Regions from separate parts of the Paenibacillus sp. 2003 genome, predicted to be linked through region 1. Evidence: riboswitches for the same ligand, from Rfam matches in the RefSeq annotation. Region 1 holds a riboswitch; each other region holds the start of a gene.
The links. Region 1 has a riboswitch for cyclic di-AMP ahead of J2X75_RS29770 (C40 family peptidase). Riboswitches for the same ligand answer to the same signal wherever they lie in the genome.
Positions count from the first base shown of each region.

Region 1 (8,106 bases):
TGGAATATCACATGGATGTGAAGCTGGTCGATGGAAACGTATTGAAAGGGACTCAGACGATCACCTGGACTCATCCAGGCAAAAAAACCGTCAGCGAGCTTTACTTTCATATGTATCCCAACGCTTTCTCTTCTGCTGACACCACCTTTATGAAGGAATCCGGTGGAAAGCTTCGGGGTGATGTCATGCCTACCAATGGTTATGGTTCCATGAACATTACCGAAATGAAAACGGAGGACGGGCTCTCTCTGCTGCACCGGATGCAGTATGTGCAACCAGATGACGGAAATATCAAGGACACCACCCTCATTAAAGTACGCCTGCCCAAACCCGTCAAAGGCGGGGAAAGTATCACACTCCACACCCGATTTGAAGTGAATCTGCCAAAGATTTTTGCCCGGATGGGAACTGCTGATCATTTTGTCATGGCAGGTCAATGGTTTCCCAAATTAAGTGCCTATGAACCTGTGGGCAGACGTGGACGAACAACGGAAGGCTGGAATCTGCACCAGTACCATGGCAATTCAGAGTTTTACGCTGACTTCGGTATATATAGTGTACGTATTCGGGTGCCTGAAACATACAAAGTGGCTGCTACCGGATTTCCAACGCAGCAAGCTGTGGTGAAGAATGGAGAAAAGGTCTATCAATTCTATGCCGATGATGTACATGATTTTGCCTGGGCAGCTTCACCGGATTTTGTCTACGCCGAGGAACCCTTCTCTGCACCCAATGTGCCTGGTGTACGAATCAAGTTATATTTGGACCCTGCTCATCAGGATCTAAAAGAACGTTATTTCCATGCCGCGAAGGCCGCACTAGCCAATTATAGCAAATGGTTTGGCCCATATCCTTACGCTACCTTATCCATCGTTGTTCCACCCAAAGCGGGGAACGGTGCTGGAGGTATGGAATACCCTACGCTAGTTACGGCCTTTGGAGCCGATGATACTACCCCAGGTTATGACCTGGAACGTACCGTAGTCCACGAGATTGGACACCAGTACTTCTACGGCATGGTTGCCAGCAACGAATTCGAAGAAGCCTGGCTGGATGAGGGATTCACCTCATATGCAGAAGACAAACTGATGGAGCAGGAATACGGATTGATTCCGAATCTGCCGGTACAATCGGGACTGATTACGTCTCCTTCATCCTTAACACAAGAATCCTGGAAGTTCGATTCACAGAATGAGTATGCAGCCAATGTCTATACACGTGGCAAGCTTGTATTGCTTGGTATCGAACATCAAGTCGGCACAAAAAAGATGGAACGCATTCTCTCTACCTATGTGAAGAAGTACCGCTTCAAACATCCCACTTCGGCTGATTTTCAAAACGTTGTGGAACAAGTGACCCGCACTTCCTGGTCTGATTATTTTGACCAATACGTCTATGGTAACGGAATGGCTGACTTTGCTGTAGAGAAGATTCGTGTTACGCCTGTACAGAAAGACGGCCAAACATTGTACGAGTCATCCGTGACGATCGCAAAAAGAGGGAGTGATTACAACGCCGTTCCTGTTCGAATTGCTTTTGAAGATGGACATATCCTCACCAAGCAATGGGATGGCAAAGAAGACCGCATTACCTATAAATTAACTCACACATCCCCCGTATCCTGGGCCATGACCGATCCCCTGTACACGATCGTGCTGGAGAACCGCCATATGAACAATTTCCTGAAATCCGGACTGGATGAGCGGGCGAAGTCCCGCTGGAGCATGAGTGTAACCAAACTAATAGAAGCCATATTCGGAGGTCTGTCATGGTGAGGTGGAAACGGTGAAAGCGAAAATACGTGAAGGCTGGTTTCTCGTCCGTCAGCATATGTTCATTGCCGCACTCTTATTTCTCTATCAACTCATTTGGGGATATTTCTTCTATCGAATGGTACAATCGGCTGTCATCCCACTGCTCCTGCGCTATCCAGATGCTGATGCAGGGGAGCTGAGTACACTTTTGTTCAAAATGGAAAGTCAACTTAACCTGTCTACCCATCCGGAGGTTCATCGTTATCTATGGATTCTAGGGGGCATGCTGCTGGTTCGCATGTTGATCAGCCCCCTCATTCAGGCAGGACTGCTCTACTCACTTCAGCACTTTAATTCTACAGAAGAGCGCATCCCCTTTGTCCGCGGAATCAAAAATCTGTGGAAACCGATGCTGCTGCTCCACACCATACGTACTTTATTGATACTTCTGCCCGCCTACTGGCTCATACCGAAGCTCTACTCGATTCTCATGGACGGATTTCATTCCCTTCAATTACTTTTGCCTGGTATACCTTATGTTGCTGCCTGGATTGTATATGGTTGGATCATCCACCATGCCATACTCTACATGCAGTTCGGTGTGTCGGCACCAGAAGGAGAAGGCGGGGCTCACGGTACTCTCAAAGCACTCTGGATTGCACTGCGTCATCTCACCGCTGTAATCGGCATTGCACTCCTGCTGGGCGGAGTACACCTGCTCGTCTTTGGGGCATTCACTTCAGCCTCATGGTTATTAACGGGACTTACCGGACTTATACTACAACAGACGTATCCACTTGCCAGATGTCTATTAAGTCTGTGGAAAATATGCAGCCATTTCCGATTATGGCAGTCCAAAATATCCAAAGGTGAGAGCACATAGTTTAAAAATTGTTACCATCACATGTTAAACTCATGGCCTAATATGTACTTATAAATAGGCAAACCTCAACCTTTCCCCGTCAAAGGTCGAGGTTTTTTTTGCTAAATTTGTTGCTAAACGTTGCCAAAGCCGTACTCCTCTGTTACAATAATCGCAGTGAGTTTTTAGTAACAACTTTGTAATCTTTACATTCATATTTGTAACTACTTAAAATTAAATCGTCATTTCTTGATTTCGCAGGTGCATAACTAGCATAGCCAAATTCCTGGCACCTGGGAAGCGGGGGAACCAGTTATGGGTGAATTGATCTTGCTACAGAGGGATCATAGGGGACCTTCAACCGAATCCTTAAGCTAACCTCGCAGGCGTTGGAAGGGGAATATCTCTTGTTCAAGAAGAAATTAACCGCAGCTGTACTTAGCATCACATTCGCTTTATCGCTTGGTGCAGGTAGCGCATTCGCAGATTCAAAGATGGACACAGTAATTGATTCAGCAATGGGAACTACATACAAAAGTGGGGGAACAACGCTTAACGGCTTTGACTGCTCCGGATTTACACGGTATGTATTCGACAAGTTGGGTATTGATTTGGCACGCCAATCCAGTTCCCAATTCGACATGGGCGATTCCGTATCCCGCATGGAAATGAGAGCTGGCGATCTGGTGTTCTTTAATACAACAGGTAAAGGCGTATCCCATGTAGGAATCTTTGTAGGGGATGGAAAGTTCGCACACTCCTCTTCTTCCAAAGGCGTTACGATCAGTGCATTGAGTGAAAACTATTGGGCCAATCGTTATGTTGGCGCGAAACGGATTATGAGCACGGACGCATATGAATCACTGGCCCTTGACTAGGGACAAGCTGAGCAACATGATGCTGTAACCATTAACCATACTGGAACGAAGCAAGAAGCATAACAGAACCGCCCGGTACATTCTCCGCAGGAATGTATCCGGCGGTTTTTTTGTGCTTCAATCCTTATTTATATTACAAGTTATACTCGGGGTATATCCTGCGACATCAGCAAGTCCATTTTGCGTTCGTTTGTCCGTGCCCTTATGATGTTTTTACCCATCCCGTTATAATATAAACGGAATTACCGGAACTTTTGTTTCATTTTTTTTCTTGGGAAGGAAGACTTGCTAAATGAACATCTCTTTTGTAGAGTGGACAAAGAGTTCTGTTTCAAGGAAAGGAGCATGCAGGTGTATGAAGGAAACCCCTGTGACGTTTCACGTTGTACCCATGCGAGAAGAACATGCGGAGCTTATCTGCAGTTGGCAGTATGACCCGCCTTACAATATCTACAGCTGGCTCCCCTGGGAGCAGATGAAAGCTCTGGAAGTGGAATTCGGAGATGCACAGCTGCGGCAAGAGCAATATGCGATCGTCCTGGATCAGAACGATCGTATATGTGGGTTTGCTCAATACTTCCCACTTCAAGGGGTAACCCGGATTGGCCTTGGCATGCATCCAGAGCTGTGTGGTCAGGGTCAAGGCACAGCTTTTGTCACGGCCATTGTACAGGAAGCCATTCGCCGAAATCCGAAGAATGAGATCGATCTGGAAGTGCTCACTTGGAATGCTCGTGCCATTCAAGTCTATCTGAAGAGTGGATTTGTCACCCAGGATACATACGAGCGACAGACCCCAAGCGGCTTAAAGCCCTTTCACTGTATGGTTTATGAAGGGCCTCGTGATTAAAATCCATTGCAAAACAACCAAATTTGCGCCTTGTTATGTGATTAGTTCAAAAATTTCCCACAAAATGCTATGATGTCAGTACAGGTTCCGTTATAATGATATGGATAGTTTCAGGTTAGATGATCTTTCATTCTGGAGGGGACATAAGGGATGCACAAATGGATCATGAGCGGAGTATTTTTTGCAGCATGCGCTTTAGCTATTGTTTTAATGTTTACGCTTCCAGGGAAAGAAGAAGTGGCTGAAGAAGCCAAGCCAACCATGCCGGAAGTAACATTGGATGCCGGACAGGCTGAAGCACTGGTCAAAGCCAATTGTATCTCCTGTCACGGGGATCAGCTTCAAGGTGGCGTAGGACCTGCTCTGGCAAACATCGGTAGTCAGGATGATCTGGAGAAGATCTACACTACGATTGTCAAAGGTAAAGGCGGTATGCCTTCCTTCAAGGGCAAACTGCAGGATGAAGAGATTGCCAATATCGCCATGTGGCTGTCAGAGAAGAAATAATCTCTGCACACGCATAACAAAGAGGCGCTTAATCCCCTTTTGGGAGAATAAGAGCCTCTTTGTTATATCAATTATTAAGCCTCTGCGGCATGCTCAGCCAGAAAGGCCTCAACTTCACGTGCGGACGGCATCCCGGACTGGGCGCCGAGCTTTGTCACGGATAACGCGGCCGCACCCATGGCGAAGCCTACGGCCGCGTCCAACGTCTCACCGCGCGCGAGGGCTACCGCCAGCGCGCCGTTGAAGCAATCGCCAGCGCCGGTCGTATCGACGGCGCTTACGGCGTAGCCGGGCGCACGGCACGCGCCGGCACGCCCTGCTTGTACGCGGCCGCCAGGTGCCGCCGCGTACACAGCCCCCTCGGGGCCGAGTGTCGTGACGACAGCGGCCCCGAGGGATGCAGCGAGCTCTGCGACCGCCGCATCCAGGTCTTCCGGCCGGAGATGATCCCGGCCGGTAAGCACGGCAAGCTCACTGCGGTTCGGCGTGACAACGTCGACGCACCGCAGGAGCTCCTGGGGCAGACCCGGCACCGCGGGAGCCGGGTTGAGCACCACCAGTGCGCTGCCTTCAGCCGCCAGTTGGGCGGCGCGGGTAACCGCTGGCAGCGGGATCTCCAGCTGCAGCAGCACCGCTGCGGCTGCAGTCAGGCTTTTTACCGTATCCGCCTCTTCCAGCATCGCAGGCACCACCTGCCCATTCGCACCAGGAATAACGATAATCCGGTTGTCTCCCCGAGAGAGCCAGATGGAAGCCGTCCCTGTAACCGTGTCTTCCAATATGCGAACCTGCGAGGCATCTGCCCCACTTTCCGTCAGACTGTGCAGCAGACGTTCGCCAAAACCGTCCGATCCCACCGCACCAATCATCGTAGTCTGTCCACCCAGACGCGCAGCGGCAACAGCCTGGTTCGCCCCTTTGCCACCAGCGAGATAATGCAGCTCCTCACCACTCACCGTCTCTCCCTCTTCCGGAATCGTGTCTGTCTTCACCACGAGATCCATATTGAGACTGCCTACGACAGCAATAAGAGGTTGTTTCTGATTATAGTCTGACATGTATGGTTCACTCACTTCTGGCCGCGCGATAATAACTGACCTCGTTATTCCGACCTCATTTTGTCATAAGCTTCGTTATATTGCCCTGCTTCCTTGATATCTACAGATGTGATACCACCCGCATCCCATGACGTGAGACGCAGCGTAACCGTTGTATAATCAATCGTAATAAAAGGATGATGATTGAATGCTTCCGAGATCGCAGCGACCTCATCCACAAATGCAATCCCTTTCATGTAGTTGGAGAACACGAATTTACGTACAATCCACCGTCCCTCTTCCAGTTCCCAGCCTTCCAGCCTTCCCAGATGAGCTTCGACTTCCTCTTGCGAAAAAACCATGCGTTATCTTCCTCCCCATAGGATGGTACATTACAGACTTGAGTCCGTATAACCACCGACACCTTCGGCGCTATCAACAGCAACCTCAAAGGCCAGGCTCACCGCCATTCGGTTGGCCCATTTCACGACTAACATCTTACCACGGACAAGCTTCAAAATCCAATCAACTACATGGCATAGAACCACTAACCATAAGGCTTTGAGGGCAATTCCAGTTCCATTCATACCCTTGAAAATGCATGTAAACGCACTAAATTAAAGGTACAAACGTCAACTCTTCTTCCCCGATCAAAATATGAATGCGGTGCTGTTCCTTATCATGGATGACCACGCCACTTCCAACCGGAATAACAGACTCCTCGCCCAGCGCATAGAACAAATCCTCCGCCAACGCCTCATCCACTTCAAGTTGGTCAGATGCAGCCAGTCTCTCCCACTCTTCCGCGTCCATTTCAAAGAAAACATACCGATCCGGTATGCGTCCGATTGCCGTTGTCAGATCTGTCAAAATTCCTTCATAATCCCGTCCATGCTTTACGCCCATTGGCTTTTCACTCCTATTCGGCCCCTAAGGAGCGGATTTGATCTTATTATACCTGAAAATAGCCCTTAAAAAAAAAGGCCTTCTGGTCGATAAATACATATATGACCGTTTTAACTGTTTTAGCAACCGTAAGGAATGCCTAACATTGAACGGATTGCGGCCAAAAATTCGTCCGGAAGCCCGAATACAGCCGCTTGAAAGGATTCAATTTTATCTCATGGATGAGGTGTATGATGAACATTTCAACGATTATTGGACTAGTTTTTGGACTGGTCTCCCTTGTACTCGGTATGTTCCTGAAGGGTGCGCCCTTAATCAACCTGGTTAACAATCCGGCAGCCTACGTTATTATCTTTGTTGGTACAGCAGGAACTATCTTTATCGCATTTCCAATGTCTGAAGTTAAGAAAATCCCTAAGCTTTTCGGGATTATTTTCAAAAATCAAGTACTTATTGATCGAGTGTCTCTGATCGGCACGTTTATGGATTGGGCTTCCACTACCCGTCGTGAAGGTTTGCTTGCACTGGAATCAAAAGTAGAAGAGATTGACGATCAGTTCCTTCGTGGCGGTATGCGTATGATTATCGACGGCAACGATCAGGAATTTGTAAGTGATGTACTGATGGAAGATATTCATGCTACAGAAGAGCGCCACCGTGGCGGTGCTTTGATCTTCGCTCAGGCGGGGATGTACGCGCCAACGCTCGGGGTTCTCGGGGCCGTTGTAGGTCTCATCGCAGCACTTGCCGATCTCAGTGACATGGAGAAACTCTCCCATGCGATTGCGGCAGCATTTATCGCAACACTCCTTGGTATATTTAGTGGTTACGTGTTATGGCACCCGATGTCTAACAAGCTGAAGCGGATGTCCAAGCAAGAAATGGAGATCAAGCTGATGATGGTTGAAGGATTGTTATCCATACAGTCTGGTGTATCCACCATTGCCATCAACCAAAAGTTATCCGTATTCCTGACACCTTCCGAACGTAAACAACTGGAAGAGAAGGAGGGATCATCAGGTGAAAAAGGCTAAAAAGCACGAACCACATGAAGAACATATAGACGAGAGCTGGTTGCTTCCCTATTCTGACTTGATGACCTTGTTGCTTGCCCTGTTTATCACGTTGTTCTCCATGAGTTCACTCGATGCAGCCAAGTTCGAGCAGATGGCTTCCGCACTAAGCAGTGCATTGAATGGAGGCTCCGGTGTTCTGGATCATACGTCCATGAATCCGGATACGCCAGGTGCCGATCTGGGTAAGAACAAACAGGAACCTACAGAAATCACCAAGAAAACACCAGCTCAGATAA
Region 1 is NZ_JAVDTB010000016.1:14,002-22,107, reverse strand. It holds gene J2X75_RS29780 (M1 family metallopeptidase) at 1-1,775, shown strand, start outside; gene J2X75_RS29775 (hypothetical protein) at 1,786-2,637, shown strand; cyclic di-AMP (ydaO/yuaA leader) riboswitch at 2,883-3,020, shown strand; gene J2X75_RS29770 (C40 family peptidase) at 3,024-3,494, shown strand; gene J2X75_RS29765 (GNAT family N-acetyltransferase) at 3,850-4,344, shown strand; gene J2X75_RS29760 (c-type cytochrome) at 4,495-4,851, shown strand; gene rbsK (ribokinase) at 4,926-5,909, opposite strand; gene J2X75_RS29750 (4a-hydroxytetrahydrobiopterin dehydratase) at 5,954-6,250, opposite strand; gene J2X75_RS29745 (hypothetical protein) at 6,501-6,794, opposite strand; gene motA (flagellar motor stator protein MotA) at 7,028-7,828, shown strand; gene motB (flagellar motor protein MotB) at 7,815-8,106, shown strand, end outside.

Region 2 (8,106 bases), on a different contig from region 1:
GCGCAGATGTATGGTAGACGAATTATAGGCATAAGCCCACTTGTCACGAGGAACATGATACATGGCTTCGAGCAGCATGACAGCACCTCCTGAATATAGGATAAGTTATGAAAACCGGTCTTTTGAACACGCACTTATAGTTATAATTAACCAAGTTAGCCAGCAAATGAATCATATTTACTGTAATAAAATGTATTATTTTCGTCGTTTTCAAAGGTTTCTTTCACAGCATTTCCAGCTTCGTGCTGAATATACTTACAGCTAATATAGAAAAGGGTGCCCTGAACAGCTTGGAATTCAAGATTGTTCAGGGCACCCCTATATAACATGTTGAAAGTGAATTTTAGCGAATAGCTTGCTCAAACTCCGTGCGGATGGTTTGAAGCAGCTCTGGCTGGCTCAGTACGTCATAGGCTGTTGTAGCAAGTGCCTTTGCTCCCAGAATCATGCCATCCAGCGCGCGCTCCTGAAGTGCAAGGTCACGGAAGGCTATGGAGTGCAGGGTATGAACCTCATCCACAACACGAATGTAGGGATGGATTGCAGGACATTTCAGGGAAACGTTACCGATGTCCATAGAGCCGTGATCATTACCACTCACAATCTCTTCTTGCGGGATACCAAGTTCCATCAGATTTTGACTAAACGCAGCTGAGAATGCTTCATTGGTAACCATCTCGTCATAGGACGTTTCATAATTGGATGTCACCAGCTTGCATCCTGTCTGGAGAGCAGAACCTTCAGCGATCTGAATCACACGTTCTGTGAGGATATTCAATTCTTTGCGAGTTGCTGCCCGTACATAAAATTGCGCAGAAGCATAGTCAGGAATGATATTAGCTGCCTGACCTCCGTTGTTGATCACACCATGAATGCGAACGGTGCTTTTCACTTGTTGCCTGAATGCATTGATTCCGTTGAACGTTTGAATGACGGCATCAAGTGCATTAATACCTTCGTGTGGACTTGCAGCAGCATGTGAAGATCGGCCATGGAATTCAAATTGCACAGCATCAATGGCCAGCGAGCTGCCTGACTTTTCGTAGGCATAATATGGATGCGCCATGAGAGCGACATCACAGTCATCGAACAAACCTGCTTCTGCCATCGGAACTTTGGCACCACGTGTCTCTTCAGCGGGTGTGCCAAACACTTTAATCGTTCCACCTACTTCATCCAGAATGGATTTCAGCCCAACAGCAGCTCCAAGACTCATCATGCAGATCAGATGGTGTCCACAAGCATGACCAATCTCCGGCAAGGCGTCATATTCACACAATAATGCAATGGTAGGGCCGGGTTTGGCGGCTGAATAGGTTCCGATAAAGGCTGTCTCCAGTCCAAGGATTGGAGCTTCTACAGTGAAACCGTGGTAGACCAGTTCTTCTTTCAAACGGGCAGAAGCGAGATACTCTTCATTTCCCAATTCGGGGTTGGCACCGATATATGATGAAATGGCTTTAAAACGGGAAGCATATTGATCAATAACCGTCAGAATTTGTGATTTGTTAGCTGTCATTAGTAAACTCCTTATGCAAAAATGAAAATAATTCATTGATTATATCATGTTTGCTTCAATTTTTCAGAAACAAGTCAAGATTTGTAATGTCAAAATGCATTGCATAATCATGCATTGTACTTTATAATGACTCAGTCATCAACATGAGAAGCATACAAAGTATTGTAAGGGGAGAGAAAAAGGTTGAAATTAATAAGTCGTTACACCATGATGCTGTTGACCTTTGTCGTTCTGCTGACAACTGCCGTTCCTGTGGCACTTGCAAGTGGGACTACAGACAATTCAAGCAGTAAAAAGCTGGTGCTCGGTACAAGTGCCGATTTTGCACCCTATGAATTCCATAAAGTGATTAATGGCAAAGATGAAATCGTCGGTTTTGATATTGAGATCGCCAAAGAGATTGCCAAAGATCTTGGCGCTGAGCTTGTGATTGAGGATATGGGCTTCGACGGTCTTCTGCCTTCATTGCAGAGCGGGCGTGTTGATCTGGTAATTTCAGGTATGACGCCGACGGATGAGCGGAAGAAAAGTATCGATTTTTCCGACACCTATTATAAATCAAAACAAGTGATTATGGTTCGCAATGTGGATAAAGACAAATATCCAACCATGGCAGAACTTGAAAATGCGAAAATTGGCGTTCAGAAAGGCTCCATTCAGGAAACGATCGGACAGAGTATTCCAGGAGCGAAGCTTACTGCGCTTGATAAAATCTCGGATATCGTGCTTCAACTGCAAACAAAACGCATTGACGCGGCAATCGTTGAAGATACCGTTGCTGCAGGTTATCTGGACGATATCATTGGACTTGCTGCTGCTGTTCCGGACGAAGAGCAAGCAGAAGCGGCAATCGGGATTCGCAAAGGTAATACCGAGCTGCTAGCTGCAGTAAATGGAACACTGGAGCGATTGAAAAGTGAAGATAAAATCAATCAGATGGTGACGGACGCCAGCCTCTTGATGGCGGATAAAGCGAACAAATCGCAAAATATTTTCCAAGTATTCTGGGAATATAAAAGTTTCTATGCTACAGGTGTAGGATACACACTTCTGTTGTCTGCACTTGGGGTTATCTTCGGGGTAATTATTGGATTGATCATCTGTTTGTTCCGTTTGCATGACGCTGCAATCTTGCGCTGGATCGGTACTGCTTACGTTGAAGTGATCCGTGGCACACCGATGCTGGTACAATTGATGATTATTTACTATGGTTTTTCCCTGAGCTTTGGCATTAACTTCACTGCACTTCAGGCAGGTATCATTACACTTTCAATCAATAGTGGTGCCTATCTGGCGGAGATTTTCCGTGCGGGTATCCAAGGTGTGGATCGTGGTCAGTTGGAGGCAGCGCGTTCATTAGGTATGGGAAGAGGCGCCGCGATGCGTTATATCATATTGCCACAAGCCTTCAAAGCTGTATTACCAGCGATCGGTAATGAATTCATAACTATCATTAAAGAATCCTCCATTATCTCCGTTATCGGTATGGTGGATATTATGTATCAGGCAAGTGTAGTCAAAAACATTACGTACCAAGGATTGAGTCCATTTTTGATTGCAGCAGCCATCTACTTTGTAATGACGTTCATTTTGTCCAAGCTGCTGGGACGACTGGAAAGGAAGTTGAGTGCAAGTGATAGACGTTAGACAATTACACAAATCTTATGGTAATAACGATGTGCTTAAGGGCATTAACGTGACGATTGGCAAAGGTGAGGTTGTTGTGGTCATCGGCCCTTCCGGTTCAGGTAAAAGTACTTTTTTACGTTGTCTGAACCTGTTGGAACAGCCTACCTCGGGTGAGATTGATTTTGAAGGCGTGTCAATCACCGATCCGAAGCACAACATTAATGCAACTCGGGAAAAAATGGGCATGGTGTTCCAGCATTTCAACCTGTTCCCACACAAAACGGTACAGCAAAACATCACGATTGCTCCGATTAAAGTGAAGAAACAATCCACTCAGGAAGCGGAGAAAATTGCCGCTGATCTGCTTAACACCGTGGGCTTGTACGATAAAAAAGATACATTCCCGAATCAGCTGTCCGGTGGACAGAAGCAGCGGATCGCCATTGCAAGAGCATTGGCCATGCAGCCGCATGTGATGCTGTTTGACGAGCCTACTTCGGCACTGGACCCCGAGATGGTCGGTGAAGTGCTGGATGTCATGAAACGTCTTGCAGAAGGCGGGATGACCATGGTCATCGTAACGCATGAGATGGGTTTTGCACGTGAAGTGGGAGACCGGATCCTGTTCATGGATGGCGGGGTTATTGTAGAAGAGGGAACACCAGATGAGGTGTTTGGAGCACCGAAAAATTCACGTACACGTGATTTTCTTGCCAAAGTACTCTAAACGAAGTAATCAAATAGCGTTACTGACTTCGAGTCGGTAACGCTATTTTTTATGCGCATTAATCACTTAAAGATTCGAAATGTAACTTTTCTGTTACCAAATATAAAGAAGTCGGTTCGCCCAAATTTTCTGAATTATCCAGTATTCTTACAGTTGATGACATGCTAAAAACCATTTGGCAAGAATTACTACAAGTTCAGGTTACAAAATTGTGATATATTGAACTCTGCCGAAACTTCCGGACAGGGAGTGCGGGGGATGTAACGATGCAGATTGTGCAGGGGGAAGATCTACAGCACACTGCTTGGGGTGAATTAGGGGTACATAACGTTTCAAATGTAATGAAGAACCTATAGGGTGGGCTCCTCATCCGAATCCGACAACTAACTTCGCAGGCATAATGAGGGAGGAAGACCATGATTAACAAGAAACGTATAGCCAAAACAGCAGTAGCATTATTGACAACAGCAATGCTCATTCAAGCCGTTCCGGCTCACGCCGATTCAGTTCATGTGGCCAAAGAAGGGGATACCTTCTACACCTTATCAAAACAATATGGAGTAGCAATGAACACGTTGGTTAAAGCAAACAACGACATTTCACCTTACAACATTTATGGTGGTTTGAAAATTACGATTCCCGGTAAGGCAAACAATGTAGCTGCCGCGGCGACGGAGAGCAAGACCCAAGCCAAAACAGTTACCACAGCGAGCTTGGACGTTAATGCAGATAACAAAGTGGTTCAGGCCTGGGGTAAAACATTCGATTACAGCAAAGCTGTGAACGTGAAAGCAACGGCATACTCTGCAGATCCGTCTGAAAATGGAGGCTGGGGTGCAGTCGATTATTTCGGAAATGACCTTGAATTGGGTACGATTGCAGTTGATCCAAGTGTAATTCCACTCGGAACCAAAGTACTGGTAACTGGTCATAGCCATCCAGGATTGCCAAAACAGGCTTTTGTAGCCACAGCGCGTGATGTGGGCGGTGCAATCAAAGGTCATCGGATTGATATCTTTATCCCGGGTAGCAAACAGTCCGTAAGCACATTTGGTTTCCAGGATATCGAGCTGTATATTCTTAAGTAGAAAGTAAATTACATCTAACAAATTCAAACAGGGTGTCTGCTTGTCGCTAATTGGCGATTGAACAGCACCCTTTTAATATTCTCATTTATTTGCTATCACGGTCATCTTAATCTTTGGCCTTTGGCAATCTCAGCATTTCGTCCAAGGTGACGAGTTCATATCCGCGCTTTCGCAATTCCTCAATGATTTCAGGCAAAGCCTCAATCGTGCCGTTCAGGTTTGATCCTACACCGCCTCCAGCATGTTGCAGAACGATGGAGCCAGGTTTTACGGCAGACAGGATGTTATCTTTCACCTGTTCCTTTGAAAGGCCTTTCCAGTCCAGGGAGTCTACGTTCCAGTTCACAATGCTATAGTGTTGTTTGGCAGCCCATCTCAGCTGTTCTTCATTAATGTCTCCATAAGGTGGCCGAATCATCTTGGGCGTATATCCCGCCAAACGTCGAATAATATCTCCGGTATGTAAAATTTGTTTGCGAAAGGCATTCATCGACAGCTTACTGAATTCAGGATGATTGTAGCTGTGATTACCAACCATATGCCCTTCCTTAACGATGCGTTTCACCAGATCCGGATGTTTCTCAGCACGACTACCCACGATGAAGAATGTAGCTCTGACATTGTATTTCTTCAATACATCTAGCACTTGTGGAGTAAACCGTGGATCAGGTACATCATCAAAAGTCAGTGCAACCTTCTTGGTTGAAGGACCATTCGTTTTGAACGTATCGGCATATTTTTGACGTAACTGTCCCAATGTCAGTTGTTCTTCTTCCGCAGAATCCGAACCTGATACTGATTCACTTGACGGGCTTGAAACATCCCGTGATGAAACTGGAGCATGATATCCCCCGAGAAAAATAACGATAACCATCAGCATAATGAGGCGTACACGCATAATAACGGCCTCCTTTTCCAAAATGACGTTCTCCTTGGTATGCCCGGGGGTCTCATAAAATATGCGTAGTGTGAGAAGTTTCATTGCGGATTTAGCTTATGACAGCCATAATTCCTCCATATAAAACATATAGAAAAGGATAGGTGGATAGGATATGAGTACATATGATTTGAAATCCATACGTTTACAGGTGATTGAAGCAGGAGAGGATAAGGTTTTTCTCGTTACCGGAGGAAAGGCGCATATTGGTGCCGTAGCCACGTTCTACGTGGATCATGAGCGCGTCAGCGGGACGACGGTACATATTCCGGGGCATAAGGAACAAGAGCTGTGTGAGCGGCTTGCCCGAAAGGCTGCCCTGCAGCTGAAAGTAACCGTTACGGTGATCATGGGTATTCATTTTGATTCCATCACGCGGATGCAGATCGACGAAATCGTGCAGACTGCAGAGAGGTTGATGGAGGATCATCTGAACAAAGATAAGCGGTCTTCCTGACATAAGAGCCATCGAATGTTTTGATTTTATTTGCTAAAATTGAAACGAGTTGTAGATTGTTACGTATGTATGGTTATATACGATGTAATATCGACTAGGAGGAATAACATAATGTCCATTTTCAAACGTTTGCGTGATCTAACCATGTCTAACATCAACGCCATTATTGACAAAGCGGAAGATCCAATCAAGATGACGGACCAATATATCCGTGACATGCAAGAGGATCTGGAAGATGCGGAGAAAGCAGTAGCTCAACAGATCGCCATTGAGAAGAAATTCAAGCAATTGTTCGAAGAGCAGGAAGCTCTTGTGAAGAAACGTGAAGAGCAGGCGCATACGGCGGCACGTGCTCAGAATATGGATTTGGCTCGACGTGCCCTGGAAGAGAAAAAGGCTGCTGAAGAGAAGATGGCTGAGTACAAAACCAGCTATGATCAAAACAAGGCTTCTGCAGATAACCTGCGTGGCAAGCTCGATGAGATGCGTAAGCAACTGACTCAAATGAAGAACAAACGCGAAACACTGGTAGCACGTTACAATGCAGCAAAAGCCCAAACGGAAATCAACAAAGCGTTGAATGGGTTTGGTTCTGATACTGCAAGTGCTGGTATGAAGCGTATGGAAGAGAAAATGATGCAGATGGAAGCACAGGCGGAAGCAAGTAACGAAATGTCTTCCAAAGGCAAGTCTTTGGATGAAGAGTTCGAGAAGTTGGGTAAAGATCAGGCTGTTGAAGACGAACTCGCAGCATTGATGAAACAGTACCATAATAAGAACTAATACCTTGGTTGTCAGCAGGGTTAACCAGCGGAGGAGAAGAGTATTTCTCCTTCGCTTTTAAATGCGGTTCATGTTGATATGTGGGGGCTGTGTAAATGGATTTGAATATTTTGGCGATGCTGGTCTGGACCGGATCTGGTTCGGTTTTGCTGTTTGTCTTGATGTATGTAGATTCACTGTTCACGAAATATAAGGATTTTGCTGAAGTTAAGGCTGGCAATATGGCCGTTACTACACGGATGGTTATGAAATTATTTGCACAAGGGTATGTACTCGCTACGTCCATTTCTACGGCTGGTCATCTTGGAGAAGCATTGTTGGTCTCCGTTGTATCCTTTATCATTTTGTTGATTCTGGAGAGTGTTGTACACTTTATGATTCGCAAATGGGCCAATCTGGATCTGGATACAGGAATTCAGCAAGGGAAGACAGGATACGGGTTGTTCTCTGGCGCTTTACATATCGTGGGCGCACTGATTATTGCAGCTTGTTTATAAGATAAGGAACAGGAGTAATTCTCATGAGTGTATGGAAACGAATTAAAGGAATACTAACAAAACCTGAACCACCGCAGGCAGAGAAAACGATGCTTCAGCTTGCACCTGGTGATATCTGTGAGGTTTCTCTGGTCACTTATGAAGTCGTTGGTCGGGTACAAAATCGCGCTCGAAATGCAGTTGTGCTCACGCTGCAGGATGGTACCGCATTTCGATATTTGCATATCGAAGAACGGGAACTCACACGTTACGCTCTATATACACCAATTGATGGCAGGCTTGATGCACCTGATGAGGTGCCTACATTGCTGGACCTGGATGGACGCGCATTTCATCTGGAGGAAGAGTATGGAGGCATGGTATCAACGGCAGGTAGAACTCCATATGGCCAGGCTGGAGAACAATTGGTATGGCAGTATCAGTCGGATGATAATATGCTTCTTCGGGTGGAGTGGCAAGACAGAAGGTT
Region 2 is NZ_JAVDTB010000001.1:2,378,783-2,386,888, reverse strand. It holds gene J2X75_RS10280 (alpha-glycosidase) at 1-78, opposite strand, end outside; gene J2X75_RS10275 (M20 family metallopeptidase) at 344-1,519, opposite strand; gene J2X75_RS10270 (ABC transporter substrate-binding protein/permease) at 1,730-3,166, shown strand; gene J2X75_RS10265 (amino acid ABC transporter ATP-binding protein) at 3,153-3,875, shown strand; cyclic di-AMP (ydaO/yuaA leader) riboswitch at 4,093-4,289, shown strand; gene J2X75_RS10260 (3D domain-containing protein) at 4,292-4,963, shown strand; gene J2X75_RS10255 (polysaccharide deacetylase family protein) at 5,070-5,861, opposite strand; gene lpdD (prenylated flavin chaperone LpdD) at 6,016-6,357, shown strand; gene J2X75_RS10245 (PspA/IM30 family protein) at 6,469-7,140, shown strand; gene J2X75_RS10240 (DUF350 domain-containing protein) at 7,236-7,637, shown strand; gene J2X75_RS10235 (DUF4178 domain-containing protein) at 7,661-8,106, shown strand, end outside.
Region 2: another riboswitch for cyclic di-AMP. It lies ahead of J2X75_RS10260 (3D domain-containing protein); the one in region 1 lies ahead of J2X75_RS29770 (C40 family peptidase).

Region 3 (8,106 bases), on a different contig from region 1:
AGCAAATTCTTAAGATTCGGTCAGATAACTTTAAAATTATAAACATCCACAACAAATAAGACGCCTTCCCATTATATTAAGGGATTGCGTCTTTTGGTTTAACATTAGTGAAATAGGTAAGCGATTGTCACCCTTTACCCGAAGAACTTCGTTTATGAGACTCTGTATCGAATTCTTTTTCCTTTTTCCCCACCCACAGGGATACAGCGAAAGGGATCATACCAAACCACTTCATCGCCCACGGCTCTTTCCTTTTGGTGCGGCCTTTCCTCTCATCCTTCGGCGTATCGATATAATGAACAACACGCTGCGTAATGTATTTTACCAACTCATCACTTTTGGCCATAATTCTGCCTCCTTCGCTCCTGCACATTCGCGGATCTTACGATAGTTCTATTGTGTGCAGGATGTGTACTGGTTAAACATTTTTTATTGAAAGAAGTATGAAAACCCTCAGAATGCACAGTCTAATGCCAAAGGTATCCATCGAGTCGTTAATCTGCATTCGATACCTATTTCATGAAGGAGTGTGTATTCCCATGTATAAGCTGCTGACCGCTTCGGTAGCCTTGCTAATCAGCTTCCATTGCCTTCTCATGCTGCCTCATGTCGCTTATGGAAAAGCAGCCCCGTCCCAGAACAGTCCATCCATGCTTCCGGTGACCGATGGAGATGCTTATCGCTCAAGTCATCATGCCTTTGCAGCACCCGTTATCCTGCTCGACGTAGGCCATGGCGGTATTGACGGTGGTACCTCAGCCCAAGGAGTGCTGGAAAAAGATATCAACCTGGCCATTAGCCAAAAGGTCTATCTCCTGCTTCGCAGCAAAGGTTATGCCGTTATCATCAATCGACTTGGTGATTATGCACTTAGTGATGAGAACCGCTGGCTGAACAGCCGCTCCCGTCATACCAGAGATCTTGCCCAACGTAAAAGCCTTAGCGAAGAAGTAAGTACAGATATCGTGGTCAGCATTCATGCGAACTGGAGCCCCCGATCGAATGCACACGGCCCGGTGGTACTGCACCAGAAGGAAGGCAGGAGTTACTTGCTGGCCCAATCCATTCAGGATGCCATGAACAAGTTGTACGGAACGGAGCACGGGGTCGTATGGGGCAAGCCCTTTTATATATTAAATTACGTGAAGCAACCTGCCGTCATCGTTGAAACCGGATTTTTGAGCAATGCGGCAGATCGAGCCAGAATGAATGACCCCGCTGAGCAAAAACGAATCGCCCAGTCCATTGCCAATGGCATTATTTATTACCTGTCGGTAGTGTAGGAGCAGAATGCCATTGCCACACATCTCGAACCAGATCACCGATTCCTACAAATTGAACCTGATTTTGCAGACGGGAGACGGATTCACGAATTACTGCGGATGTGTTCATCCCCGAATGACCGACATGACCAATGACAACACAGATATTCTTGTCGATCGCACGCTGAGCAGCCAGATCCAGTTGCTTGCGAATGAGTTGCTTGGAGTTTTGATCATCCAGGAAAATGTCATTACCTACAGGTGGCATATTTTTGGATACGGCCAGTTCCCCCACCACGGAGCGAAAGTTCGTACGGCTGTCTACAAAGAAGAGGCCCCGCTCCTTGCATACATCGAGCACAATTGACATGATGCGTTTGTCCGAAGTAATTTTGGAACCCATATGATTGTTCATGCCAATTGCGTGGGGCACATCATCAATCGCTTTCTCCACGCGTGAGCGGACTTCTTCATCTGTTAGATTGGATGTGATTGCACCCGGGCCCAGCCATTCAGGTCGTCCTTTCTTGGGTTCCATGGGCATGTGCACAATCACATCCATCCCCTTTTCATGTGCAGCTATCGCATCTTTCTTCGTTGTTGGCAAAAAAGGCATGACCGCTACCGTTAGTTTAACTGGCATTGCCAGGATCTCGGCCGTACCCTTCATGTCATTACCAACATCATCGATGATAATCGCTAACCGATTGTGATTCGATGTGGACTCTGAAGCTGCTACTGTTGGCCCTCCTACTGATATGCCTGCGTAAATCACAATCAAAAATGCCATAATACCTGCAGTTAATCGATAAATCTTTCTCTGTACTTTCATCATGATTCCCTCCCCGTAACTTCTGTGATCTCATTGTTTGATAATGAAGGCAGGAATATGTAAGCCAAAGCCTTCCTTAATAACGACATCCCCGCCATTGGAGACCTCTATTTCAAACGAAGATCTCCATCATTCCAGTTTTCTCCTTTGTATTCAGACAAGAACTGTCATTGAACAGTTAGAAAATAGAGATTAATTAGAAAAAATACTGTAATTTGTCAGGTTTTCAGTCTAGGAATTATTTAGTAGAATCAACACATGAAAGAATTCATGTGCTTCATTTCTTTCCTATGATTTATGGAAGGAGGTTTTGAAAGGGTTTACATAAAATAAATGCCAGGCAATCCGCTATTCTTGTTTGTTATCCCTGGTCGCGTTTTATCTATGTAACCATTTACCATTATCGAGGAGGATGAAAGTAGTGAAATTCAAACTAAAAAAGACGATTAATGTTCTTTTGGCCTGTTTAACAGCCCTGCCTTTGATGTTAACCCCGACAAATGTGTCAGCAGCCAGCGATGCCAACATTAATTTGTCCTCGGAAAAACAGCTGATCAAGGGCTTTGGGGGCATTAACCTTCCTGCCTGGATTGGTGATCTGACGCCCGCTCAACGTGAAACTGCTTTTGGTAACGACCAGAATCAGTTAGGCTTTTCAATTCTCAGGATCTACGTTGATCCAGATTCTAATAACTGGTATCGTGAAGTTGCCACAGCCAAACGGGCTATTGAAAAGGGGGCTATCGTATTCGCATCCCCGTGGAATCCTCCGAGCAGTATGGTTGAAACATTCAACCGTAATGGGGATACCAATGCCAAACGTCTGAAATACGACAAATATGCCGCATATGCGCAACATCTGAACGACTTTGTATCCTACATGAAAAATAACGGTGTAGATCTGTATGCCATTTCGGTACAAAATGAACCGGATTATGCTCATGACTGGACCTGGTGGACTCCACAAGAGATCCTTCGATTCATGAAAGAAAATGCTGGTTCCATTCAAGGTACCAAAGTCATGGCACCTGAATCCTTCCAGTACTTAAAGAACATATCCGACCCAATCCTGAATGATCCGCAGGCCCTTGCCAACATGGACATTCTGGGAGCACATACGTACGGAACTCAGATTTCGAATTTTGCCTACCCTCTCTTCAAGCAAAAAGGAGCTGGCAAAGAACTGTGGATGACTGAGGTGTATGTTCCGAACAGTGACAACAACTCAGCAGACCGCTGGCCTGAAGCACTAGACGTTTCCTATCACATGCACAATGCCATGGTAGAAGGTGATTTCCAGGCCTATGTGTGGTGGTACATCCGCAGACAGTATGGTCCGATGAAAGAGGACGGTACCATAAGCAAACGCGGGTATAATATGGCCCATTTCTCCAAATTTGTACGTCCTGGCTATCTCAGAGTGGATGCAACCAAAAACCCGGATACGAACACATTTGTTTCTGCCTACAAAGGGGATAACAAGGTCGTTGTCGTAGCAATTAACCGTGGAACTTCGGCCACAAGCCAAAAATTCGTTCTGCAAAATGGTAATGCCTCCACGGTGTCCTCATGGATTACGGACAGCAGTCGCAACCTGGCAAGCGGGGCCTCGCTTAACGTATCCAATGGGGCCTTCACGGCACAGCTCCCACCTCAGAGCGTAACAACGTTTGTTGCCAACATTACTGGCGGGAATAACGGCGGAAATACAGGTAGTGGCACTACTTATGAAGCCGAGACCGGAACAACTCTTACGGATGCTACCATTGAAACGATCTACCCTGGTTACACTGGCTCCGGGTATGTTAACTTCAATGCGATGACTGGTTCAGCCATTCAATGGAACGCCATTAACAATACGATTACAGGCACCAAAAATGTAAAGTTTCGTTATGCGCTGGAAAGCGGCACTCGGAACCTCGACATTTTTGTGAACGGAACCAAAGTCATTAGCAACGAGCCCTTTCCGGCTACGGGAAGCTGGTCCACATGGGTTGAAAAAACAATACAGGTCCCCATGAACACGGGGACCAATACATTGAAAGTGGTCACCACCGGATCCGAAGGACCGAATATTGACAGCGTTAATGTTACCGCAGCACAATAAACGTTCCGTATGGGCTGATGGAAGACATTTGCTGTACGTGCAGCTAAGCACTAACCTGTTGGATACTCAAATCTAAAGTTAATGTTATATCAAAAAATGCAAAAAAAGACTCCTTAAGCGTTAGCTTAAGGAGTCTTTTTATTAGATGCGGTCGAGAGGACTCGAACCTCCACGGGGGTTAGCCCACACGGACCTGAACCGTGCGCGTCTGCCAATTCCGCCACGACCGCATATTGTATCTCCGTGATCAATATCGGCGACAAGAAATAATATATCATGCGGTATCTATCATGTCAACACTGAAAATAATAACAATAAAACCCGAACCAGACGTCCATGTCGATTCGGGTTTTACCTTTAACTATTAATAGCTTGGTTCATTAAAACGGAAGCATACTGCAAATTACAGCTTGGAAGGCCAGTTGCCATACCATGCGTAACCGCCTCTTCTTTCTTTATCAATATCACTTAATTTGTATTTAACTACCCCGTCACGACCAATAAAGATTGGTCTATCCGTTCCTATCTCATAGAAGCGTGCCCAAATTGGTGCAGCTTTGGAATCAGCGATAATTTTACTATCTCCATTAGCTCTTTCATATTTATACCCCGTAATTTTCACCTTGTTAAACCAAGCCTCCGCTCCTTTAATGGATGCGGTAATTTTAGCGTTAGCAGGTCTGGTTTTCAGAAATTTAACAATCGTTACACTCTCTCCAGCTGTCAGCGATGGCACTTCGTAGATTCTTGCGCTCGCTGGTTTAAGGGAACTGGAATCATGTTGTTGTCCCCATGCTGTCAGCTTACCACCTGAAACGACTTGTGTATTCAAAATCGCCTCCACACCTTTGGCAACTGAATTTTTACTACGGTTAGCAAGTGTGCTGTCGATAAACGAGAAATCACCTTTGCGTGCTGCTACTTCATCCAGCATGATCATTACATTAATCATGGCATCATCATTGTAGGTAATGTGCTTGTGATATCCGGAGCTTTGGTAAACTTGTGGCCATCCGCCGTTTGAATACTGCATGTTGATCAAAAAGTTAATTCCTTTGATTGCAGCTGTGGAGTATCGCGGATCATTTGTCTTTTTAAATTCCTTCGCCAATCTTCTAATTTCTGAGTATGTAGCCTTGTTGTCAATCGTGGACTTCGCCCACTCTCCACTTGTCTGTTTATAATCTTTTCTCCAACCTCCATCCGGCAGCTGGTTCTTCAAAATATCAGAAATACTCGCTGTAGTACCCGATGCATCCGCAGCAGATACCGTCCCTACAGGAAGAACTGCCATTCCAACTGCTGAGAACACCATCGTACATGCCAGGACAAAAGTAATTATTTTCTTCGCTTTCAAATGTAACACTCTCCTATGTTCATTTTTATAAATCTTCCACTTCTACTTTACCTATGATATACGCCCCCAAACCTCCTTTATTTGTATTTATCGCATAATAAAATCAATTTAAATCCAATATGTGGATTGGATAATCAGATAATATGCAAAAAATCGATTTTTGTCAATATATGCAACTTAATGAATATAATCTCTCTAATTCTACATAACGGGATAGTTCTTTTAACTCATGACAAACCTATTTATTTATCCAAATTCGTCTTAAACGAATCATTAATGACGTTTTTGTCATGAATGATTCCCAAACTTGATCCCTTCTTTCATATAAAAACCTTAATTCCGCTAACATTGAGGTATTACGAAGGGTTTTAAATGGGTTTGACAATTACGCATTTATGCAATATAGTTTCAAATAGTTACAAAAACTTAATTATTCATTGCCGAGTTTCATGTTTGAAAACGGGGGAACCAATTTGGGTGAATTATTCTTATACATAGGAAATATAGGGAACCTTCTACCGAACCCTTAGCTAACTCCGTAGGCATCGAAGGGAGAACATTGATTTTGAAAAAACTGATTATCTCCATTTTTGGAGCAGCTGTATTATTTACATCCGGGGCAACAAGCACAGAGGCAAGCAGTATCAACTCCGTAGTGAACAACATGACAGGTATACCTTACAAATGGGGTGGCACGACTGTAGCCGGCTTCGACTGTTCTGGTTTTATGAGATATCTTTTCAACAAATACAGCATTGAATTGCCACGTACTTCACAGCAGCAAGCCAAAGCAGGTACGCCTGTATCGAAAAGCAACATTCGCACAGGTGATCTGGTGTTCTTCAATACGATGGGCAAAGGCATTTCACATACAGGTGTATATATCGGCGGCGGACAATTCGCTCATGCCTCCAGCAGTAAAGGTGTAAGCATCACGAAGTTATCGAATCCATACTTCAATGATCGTTACGTAACAGCACGTCGGGTAACTGGACAGTTTATGTATGATAAAATGTTAGGTAAAATGTAATTCACATACAAAAAGGCATCGGTTATTAACCGGATGCCTTTTTTGTACTTAAAATGTATGTTGTATTGCTTATTAATGCAGCGCCTTCTGCACTCGCATCGCACCCTGAGACAGGGCATGTCCTCCTCCAACAGCTCCGGCCACCGCAACGGTCTCCATAATCTCCTGATCTGTTGCTCCCTTGGCACGGGCTTCTTCTACATGGTAGAAGGTACATACCTCATTGTTGGCGAATAATCCAATCCCAAGCGCAATTAGCTGTTTTGTCTTGGCATCAATCACGCCAGGTTGGAAACATTCTCCGGTAAACTCATGATACGACTTCACCACACCTGGCAGTACATCGCTTAATGCTCCAATCTGATCCTTGTAGGCATGAACTTTATCATTCATCAATGTCATGGCTTGTAGCACACCCTCTCGGCTTATAGTTACAGATCTTCCTCACTGTACCTATCTTCTCTCCCGAGTGAGTCAATTATGCCAAGAAATCATGGTAATTCCAAACATTTAAACGCTCATGGCTCTGCCATAATTATAAGCTATTACTCACCAAGTGGACTCTGGCGAGGCTCGCTGAACAGCTGATATTTGTAACTGCGATCCAGCTTAACTACACGTCGATTCTGACGCCGGATAAGTACCTGCTCGCCATCCCAGGCAACAACAATCCCGGTTACATCGTTAGATTCCAGCTCGTCCCGTACTACTCTTACTTTCTCACCTGACAGACGCAGGGCGTCCAGTTCTGTATCACTGATCATCTTCATGGCTCCTATATTCCAAATTTATTTACAAAAAGAGACCTAAATGAAATGTCATTTAGGTCTCACGTGACTGTATCGGACTGTCATGTCATTCGAAATTATGTCCCGACTGAAAGTTACCGCTGCGCGTGCTCTTTGCTGTCGTTCTTCTCGAACCAAAAATCAAGCACTTTGGCGGACATCACACGTTCTTCAAGGTACTCCACTTGATGCGGTGTAAATTGTTCTTTCCAAGAGAAGGACAACTCTTCGCACAAGCCTACAATCGTCAGTAATTCTGACCAGGCAACATAGCGTTTGTACCAGAAAAATTGAGGATGTTCAATCATATAGGGATAAAGGTCATCGAATTCCGTATGTTTACAATCCAGGGCACGTTCAAAATGAACTTTCGATTCCGCCAGCTTATCATTAAAAAATTGTTCTGTTGCCGGTTGGTTCCCCATGGTGTTGCCTCCTCTCCCTAACATAACCCCATTATAAATGAAATCCGCGGTCATGCAAAGGCATAGTTCAAAAAATAGGCCCTATTCCTTTAAAATGTCACATTTCGTTATCGTCAAATTGTACCGTACCATCGTTCAGGGAACGAATGCGTACCAAGGCTTCCACCGGAATACCCTGTTCACGAATCGTGCGTGCCCCTGCCTGGAAACTTTTCTCGACCACAACGCCGAATCCGACAAGTTCCGCACCGGAACGCTCGATAATTTTGATGACGCCACGAGCAGCATCGCCATTGGCAATAATA
Region 3 is NZ_JAVDTB010000001.1:597,708-605,813, reverse strand. It holds gene J2X75_RS02925 (YqzE family protein) at 128-346, opposite strand; gene J2X75_RS02920 (N-acetylmuramoyl-L-alanine amidase family protein) at 540-1,283, shown strand; gene J2X75_RS02915 (divergent polysaccharide deacetylase family protein) at 1,258-2,052, opposite strand; gene xynC (glucuronoarabinoxylan endo-1,4-beta-xylanase XynC) at 2,507-4,201, shown strand; tRNA gene J2X75_RS02905 (tRNA-Leu) at 4,348-4,431, opposite strand; gene pelA (pectate lyase) at 4,605-5,567, opposite strand; cyclic di-AMP (ydaO/yuaA leader) riboswitch at 5,987-6,118, shown strand; gene J2X75_RS02895 (C40 family peptidase) at 6,124-6,588, shown strand; gene J2X75_RS02890 (carboxymuconolactone decarboxylase family protein) at 6,661-6,990, opposite strand; gene J2X75_RS02885 (hypothetical protein) at 7,134-7,352, opposite strand; gene J2X75_RS02880 (hypothetical protein) at 7,472-7,801, opposite strand; gene J2X75_RS02875 (xanthine phosphoribosyltransferase) at 7,899-8,106, opposite strand, start outside.
Region 3: another riboswitch for cyclic di-AMP. It lies ahead of J2X75_RS02895 (C40 family peptidase); the one in region 1 lies ahead of J2X75_RS29770 (C40 family peptidase).

Region 4 (8,106 bases), on a different contig from region 1:
TGACGGATCGCCTCTGGTGAGGCATTCTCCACTCCAATGTCTCCTTTGCGCGTCGCATCGGCTTCCGGAATGAAGGCATGTTTGCAGCCAGGGACCTTATTCGCAATAATTTTACGAATGCGTTCGCCAGCATGATCCGGATCTGTCAGTACAATGACTCCCCGTCTCTCCTGAGCAAGCGCAATCCGCTTCAGAATGCGTTGGTTGATGGCTGATCCACCTGTTTCTATTGTATCGGCTTCAACGGCACGACGGATGGCTACCGTATCGTCACGGCCTTCCACCACAATGACTTCTTTTATCATGTTCCATTTCTTCCTTTCTAACGCAAAAAGAAGAGGAATATCCTCTTCTCTGCCAAACGGCGGGGGAGACTGAATTCAGACTCCTCCGCCGCATATTCCGCATGAATCATTCATGCAACTATTTTATAGCATTCCCATTTCAAAGTAAAACGATTTTAGTTCGCTTCCGGCTTCACCGGACCGATCACGTAGACCGTCTTGCCTTTCTTACGTCCAAAATTCAGGGCATGCTTCACACTGTCATAATACACATCAATTTTGTTGCCTTTAATGGCACCGCCTGTATCTTCCGCACGACGGAATCCCAGACCTTCGATATATACCCACCAGCCAATTGGAATGACTTTGGGATCAACCGCAATGGTGCGTCCTTCCGTTACACGAGTACCGGAAGCTGTTTTAGTTCCAATGCCAGGCTCTTCGGAAGAGTAGGCAGTCATGGATACATTTTTAAGTACTTTGGAGTATTTAAAAGAAGTCCCGGATACGGTAATTACTTTGCTGCCCGAGGCAGATGTTTTCTTCGAGTTCGTTGTTGTAGCCTTTTTGGTTGTTGAAGTTTGAGCCGATACGGTCTGAATCTCTGGTTCTTTCACGACCGGTTTTGCTTTGGTGCCGACAGCAATCACTTTATCTACACGATTATTCGCGACAGATTTGCCGACCATTTTTTTGGAGACCAATTCCCCATCCTGAAATACCTTTTCGATGTGCTGTACAAGTTTGCCTTCCTTGCCGTTCACAACGACACGGTTATCCCCTTTGTACAAGCTAGGGTCAGCCGTTTTAATTACTTTGTAAGCGATCGGATGTTCTACATCCACTGTACGCTTTGTTACGCGCACTACACGAATCTTCATATCCGCTTTGATCGAAGTTCCAAGCGCCGGATACACTTTATCATTACTTTCAACTTGAATACCTGATTTTTGAATTGCATCTTCTACCGATGAATCGGTTGTATACAGAGTCTTGGTGTCTCCGTCTGCCGTAATGTTGACTGGAACGGCCCGCTCAATAACGATTCGGTCTCCATCTGTAATCGCCCCGTTCATGGACATGGATACCTTATCGTGAGGGCTGACTGTGATCGACTGCTCCTCCAGCATTTCCTGAAGCATTCCTGTACGAGTCTCTACCACCTGAGCTTTGCCATCAATAACCAGTGAAATTTGTTTCCCGGCCTGACCGTAAACGACTAACAAGATCATGATTGTAAGCGCAATTGAGAAAATCGCGATCAATGCCATTTGACGCATGTTCTCATGCTTCCACCGCAACGCGAAAGACTTACTGGATGATCGTGACTCATGGGTCTCTTCTGGTTGGAATGTGCCCACTTCTCCGTCCTCCTTCATAGCCTCGCCGTCTAAAGTAATGCATGATGTCTTTGACGTGACTATACCAAATTTTCTACAGAACACAGATTGGACCAACATAATCCGGTTCTGCACCATGAATCAATCTTCGCAACATGATGTCATCCTCCTGAATACCTACCGTATGATGACAATATTTCTTTTATTCAAAAACAAAAAAGCCAAAGAAAGAGTGTAAGAGGAACTCTTTCGTGGCTTCCGAATGATTTTGAATATCGGAAATTCATGCACGAGGTTGCCTCTCTTTTTCCGCTTGCGAGGTTAGCTGTCGGGTTCGGGCGAAAGAGAGCCGCCCTATCTTAGGTCACCCGCTCATGGCGGACGCCCTTGAATTCACCCCGAGACCCAAAGAAGAAATCAAATACGGCTTCGCAGTTCCCTTCGCTGCTTTTGGGTCAGCGAACGTTGCGCATCGGCCAAATACACCGATGTTTAAGCCCTATTGGTTCCCCCGCTCTCCGTTAACGGAGACTCAGCGAGACTGATTCATGAAAGTAATGTTGTTTCATCGGAAAGTGTCCCTTTGTTCATCCCCCGAACATCTGTCCAATTTTCCGCACAACAATTCACTGAAAAGATGATATCCTGTTTTGATGCATGTTGTAAAGCGTTGATCAAGTACGTTTTTCTGAATATTTGGTTAAAATATTGTAATATTCTTGATTTATTTGGATCAAAGGGCAAATTACCTCCGCTTACCTGCCTTTTTCACCTCATTTGCTCGTTTTTTTAACGAATTCCAAATCGTTCCATGGCATTTTTGGTTGTTATTGCAGCAATTTCCTCCACCGAAATGCCTTTAATTTCCGCTGCTGCCTCTGCAACCAGACGTACATGCGCTGTCTCATTTCGCTTCCCACGATAAGGGTGAGGTGTCAAATATGGAGCATCTGTTTCAATGAAAAACCGGTCCATAGGAACCTTCGCCAGCACCTCTTTGGGCTGCTTTGCATTTTTGAATGTGATCGGTCCTCCGAAAGAGAGATGGAAGCCCATATCTAGACAACTTTTCGCTGTTTCCCAGCTGCCCGAGAACGAGTGCATTACACCACCAACCTCACCCGCCTTCTCTTCACGCAAAATTCTTATGATATCCTCATGTGCATCCCGATTATGGATGACAATCGGCATGTTCACTTCACGCGCCAAAGCAATTTGTTGTCGTAATACGCGATGCTGTATTTCTTTTGGTGATGTATCCCAATGATAATCCAATCCAATCTCACCGATCGCAACCACTTTTTCATGTTTGCATAAAGATGCAATCCACTCCAAATCGCCCTCCTGCATTGTGATCGCATCTACGGGATGCCACCCTACAGCTGCATATATAAAGTCATATGTTTCAGCGAGTTTCATTGTGGTTGGAATTGTCTCCCGGTTAAAACCAATGTTGATCATGCGACCAACTCCTGCATCCACAGCACGCTGAATCATGTCCTCGCGGTCCTCGTCGAATTGTGGTGCATCCAGATGTGTATGTGTGTCGAACAGCATCATGTCTGTATCTCCCTTCATGTCGAAATAACGACTATCTTCTTTTTCAAAATCAAATTTGTAAAATTCAATAATTCAATGACTCATACATAAAACATTTTGGGTATCTGTGTATTACATCATTACGTTTGTTTCTTCACAACTACAATATATAGAAGATATACGGATATTCTGATCTATATATTGCTAATTGTGCTCATTCTTCCTGCTTGCATTTACAAAATTATGTCGATCTACATATACGCCCCATTAAAGCAGATTACTGTATCATGAAAAATAGCTCTTTTAGAAAGTGTTTTGATATCGAAATTCTTCATCGGATTATACCCACACGATTACAAGAAATAGGGGCGTATATGTGACGGTAATTCGTGAATAATCGCATCCACCTTGTTTTGCGGGTAATACAAATGATGTTTCCCTCGGTGAAGCCCACTGATGGAACGGACAATGTCAGATACTTCTGACAACTCACGTAAATTGTCCTGTCGATCCAGAAGAAGAATCTGCTTATCTGTAGATTCATCCGGACGAAACACATCATACGGATTATCCGAGGGAAAATCAATTTCAAGATCATATTCGGGATCGAGACCAGCCTGTACAAAAGCTTCCCGAATCTCTTCCATCATTGTCAAGTCGACCTGTTCAAGCTCTACATACTTATATAACTTGCGATCCATAAAACGTTCGCATAACTCACTTAGAACAGTATCGTCCTCCTTGCGCCACTGCGTAAATGCCGTCTGAATTAAGGCTTCATCCAACTGCAAATATTCATCTACGGATAATTCTCCTGCAAATAATTGAGGGAGTGGATCAATCATGAAGCGAAATTTAAAACCATGTTGTATGAGTGTTTTTGCTCGCTTGAATATTTGCCGCAATATAATTTCAGAACTACGAGTTACCGGATGGAAGTAAATCTGCCAATACATCTGATACCGAGACATGAGGTAATCCTCCACAGCATGCATGCCTGACTCCTTGACTACAATCCGCCCATGATAAGGACGCAGCATCCGAAGGATACGATCAAGGTCAATCGTGCCGTAATTTACACCTGTAAAATAGGCATCCCTGAGCAAATAGTCCATTCGGTCTGCATCAAGCGGACTGGTCACCAAGTTCACCACAATCGGCTTTTCATACGTTTTTTGAATGACAGACGCTACTTTCTCAGGAAAATCAGGAGCATACCGTCTTAAGATCGCCCCTACTTCGGTATCACCTGTAATAATGCGACAAGTCCATTCTTCGTGATTCATGTCAAAAGCTTCCTCGATGGAGTGAGAGAATGGCCCATGCCCGAGATCATGAAGTAGAGCTGCACACAGAGCTACAATCTTTTCTTCCTTCGGCCAATCCGAATAATGACTTCTTTCAAATTGAGAAATGATCTTGCGTGTGATCTCATAAACACCTAGTGAATGTGAGAACCGACTATGCTCTGCTCCGTGAAAGGTAAGGTAAGATGTGCCCAGCTGACGAACCCGGCGTAAACGCTGAAATTCCGGGGTGTTAATTAACTGCCATATAACCGGATCTTGCACGTGGATATAATTATGTACCGGATCTTTGAATACTTTCTCTTCCGTTAAACGTTGTTCCATGTCGACTCACTCCTTTAATCTCTTTTATATTAACGCTTTGAGCTCTGCGATTCACCTAAGATTCGACACTATATGACGAACTTTGTCGAATTAAGTAGTTTTGTCGTTTTCCAAATCGACAAAGCTGACATTGAGGTTTAAATGCGAAAAACGGCTGCCAATCCCTTACCACCAGTAACCTTGTGAAAAACATCCTTAATTTTAAGCTAATTTTAAGGTTGACTGATTTGGGAATCGTTGGTATGATGGGTATCATAAAACATAAAATAATGTCGAATAATGACAATGATAGTTAGCTGAGAGGAGCACTGATTATAATGATGAAATCAACAGGTATTGTAAGAAAAGTGGACGAACTGGGACGGGTAGTTATTCCAATTGAATTGCGCCGTACGCTCGGTATTGGTGAAAAAGATGCTCTGGAAATCTACGTTGACGGCGAGCGCATCATGTTGAAAAAATACGAGCCTGCTTGTATCTTCTGTGGTAATGCAGAGAACGTTACTTACTTCAAAGGTAAAATTGTTTGTAACGAATGTATTTCCGAAATCCCTGCACCTGTGACAAAATAAGAAAAACCAGGTATACTGGACTTATCTAAATTGTTATTTCTAACCTTTTTAATATTCCTTAATGACCTTCCCGGTGTGAACCCCACCGCGGAAGGTATTTTTTTTGCCCGGAAGAGAATGAAATTTGTTTGGAATTTTTTTTGAGCCACTCTGCTCTTTTTAATATTCCACTAAGGTTGGATATAAGCTTCTTTTCAGGTTATTCAACAGAAGATATTTGGTTAGATTACTACTCGATTAATGCATTATATACATCCCGTTTCGTCAGACCGCGATCGGTAGCCGTTTTTTTCATTGCATCTTTGCGGTTATGTCCTTCACCCTCATAATGGCTGACATGATCCGCGAGTGACATGAGCTGCCACCATGCTTCGCGCTCAGCCTTACGCTCCTCTTCCTTAATGCCTTCTACCAGCAAACAGTACTCGCCAAGAGGCGGATGTTCTTCAAGCCAGTCTATACATTCCTTCACGGTGCCCCTTGCGAATTCCTCATGACGCTTGGTTAGTTCACGAGCCAGGACAATCGAGCGATCACCCAGAATTTCTTCGAGGTGGACTAATGTTTTCCGAATACGGTGAGGCGATTCATAAAATAACAAAGTCCCGTTGGATTCGTCAAAAGCCTCCAGCACTTTTCGCATATCCTTTTTCTCCCGCGGCAAAAAACCGCCGAATGTAAAACGCTCGGTCGGTAATCCGGACACGATCAGAGCAGACAACGCAGCGTTGGGTCCAGGGATGGGAATGACCGTTATTCCGGCCTCCAGTGCAAGCTGTACAAGGTCAGAACCAGGGTCCGAAATAGCTGGCAAACCAGCATCGCTGACAAGTGCCAAATTTTTTCCTTCTATTATATAGCGTATCAGTTCAGGTCCACTCGCCCCCTTATTATGCTCATGATAACTAAACAGCATCGAAGGTGTAATTTCAAAATGGGTAAGCAGCTTTCGGGTCTGACGTGTATCTTCTGCTGCAATGATGTCACAACTCTGCAATGTCTTGATGGCCCGGAAGGTCATATCCTCCAGATTACCAATGGGTGTTCCAACCAGATAGAGCTTGCCTGATCCTTCAGGCTGCTCCGCATAGCTTTTTTGAATATGCAAAGTCATCTAAAGCCCTCCTTTCGTAGTACGCTCAGCATGTTGCTGACCATAGTAAATATCCATAATCTCTTCGCAGTATTTCCCCTCCTCATTGTAGACAATGAGTGGAGGAAGCATCCTTACTTCCGGTTTGCCATCTTTCATTCCTTCAATTAACACCATGTTGGCTTCCAGATGAGCACGGGGATGTACCAACCGAATCCGTTTAGGTTCCAGCTTATATTCGCGCATGAGCGAGATAATCTCTGCAAGGCGCTGTGGACGATGAACCATCGATACTTTGCCGCCATTACGTACAAGTCGACTGCAAGCTTGTATCACTTCTTCCAGAGTACATCCGATCTCATGACGTGCCATTGCCTGATGTGTGTTCATTTTAAGATCACTGCCATTCAGAGGCATGTATGGAGGATTAACCGTTATTGCATCGTATACAGCATGTCCTGTTTCTTTCACCAGTTCTCGCAAATCACCTTCACGAATCATAATCGACTCATCCAGTGTATTTAATTGCACACTGCGACGCGCCATATCAGCCAAACGTGGTTGAATCTCGATCCCTTCCAAACTAGCCTGCGTACGCGTTGTAAGCAAAATGGGAACTACCCCGTTACCTGTACACAAATCAAGTACACGACCCCGTTTAGGTACGGAAGCAAACCGGGCTAATAATACGGCATCCATCGAAAAACTAAACACTTCATCACTTTGAATAATTCTCAGATCATGAGAGAGCAGATCATCAATCCGCTCTGACTCATGTAACACAACTTCATTTGCTTTCATATGTTACGCTCATCCTCCGGTACTCTATATCTCATGTTCGTTTAGTTTAAGTTTATAACCTTGAAAAAAAACCGTAGGGGATCCCTACGGTCACTTCATTTATTCAAAAAAGACAGGCAGAACAGACAATCGCCTTCCGTCCGCAAATGTCCATAATAGACGTTGCAGATATGGAAGCCTTCGTGATACAACCGAGCCAGATTATCATACCCTTCACCCACAACATCCTCGCCTGTAGCCGGACCTGCTGGCCTTGCTACAGGAGCGAGTGCTGAGGAGATCGGCAGATCTGCCGGAGCCTCACGTTTGAGCAGTTTGCGCAACTGCTCATTCTCGATGGTAAGCCGCTGATTATCCTCAAGCAGCTCCTTCACAATCATTTTTAACTCTCCTAAATCACCGTGCAACTGACCCAGTTGGGTTTCCATTTCATGAATGTGCGTAAACAGATTTTTCTTTTCCAAGTTTCCACCCCGAAGCAACCTTTATGGTTTACTTGATAACGACGTCATCCAGCGGAAGTTCTTTGACTTTACTGATGTCGAACAGTTGAACATGGACTGTGCGGCTACCGGCATTAATTCCGACAACTTTTCCTTCACCCAATGAGGTGACGACCAATTTGCCTACAGCTGGCAGTTCTTCTCTCACACTTTCATAGTTATCATGCTCAAATTTCAGACAGCACATGAGTCTTCCGCACAACCCTGAAATTTTCGTCGGATTCAGTGACAGGCTCTGATCTTTAGCCATCTTGATTGATACCGGCTCAAAGTCTCCCAGCCAGGAAGAACAACACAACACACGGCCGCAAGGTCCGATTCCGCCAAGCATCTTCGCTTCATC
Region 4 is NZ_JAVDTB010000014.1:50,725-58,830, forward strand. It holds gene rnmV (ribonuclease M5) at 1-305, opposite strand, end outside; gene J2X75_RS29180 (resuscitation-promoting factor) at 461-1,645, opposite strand; cyclic di-AMP (ydaO/yuaA leader) riboswitch at 1,919-2,172, opposite strand; gene J2X75_RS29185 (TatD family hydrolase) at 2,414-3,184, opposite strand; gene J2X75_RS29190 (HD domain-containing protein) at 3,517-4,794, opposite strand; gene J2X75_RS29195 (AbrB/MazE/SpoVT family DNA-binding domain-containing protein) at 5,112-5,366, shown strand; gene rsmI (16S rRNA (cytidine(1402)-2'-O)-methyltransferase) at 5,596-6,480, opposite strand; gene J2X75_RS29205 (tRNA1(Val) (adenine(37)-N6)-methyltransferase) at 6,481-7,260, opposite strand; gene yabA (DNA replication initiation control protein YabA) at 7,356-7,724, opposite strand; gene J2X75_RS29215 (PSP1 domain-containing protein) at 7,753-8,106, opposite strand, start outside.
Region 4: another riboswitch for cyclic di-AMP. It lies ahead of J2X75_RS29180 (resuscitation-promoting factor); the one in region 1 lies ahead of J2X75_RS29770 (C40 family peptidase).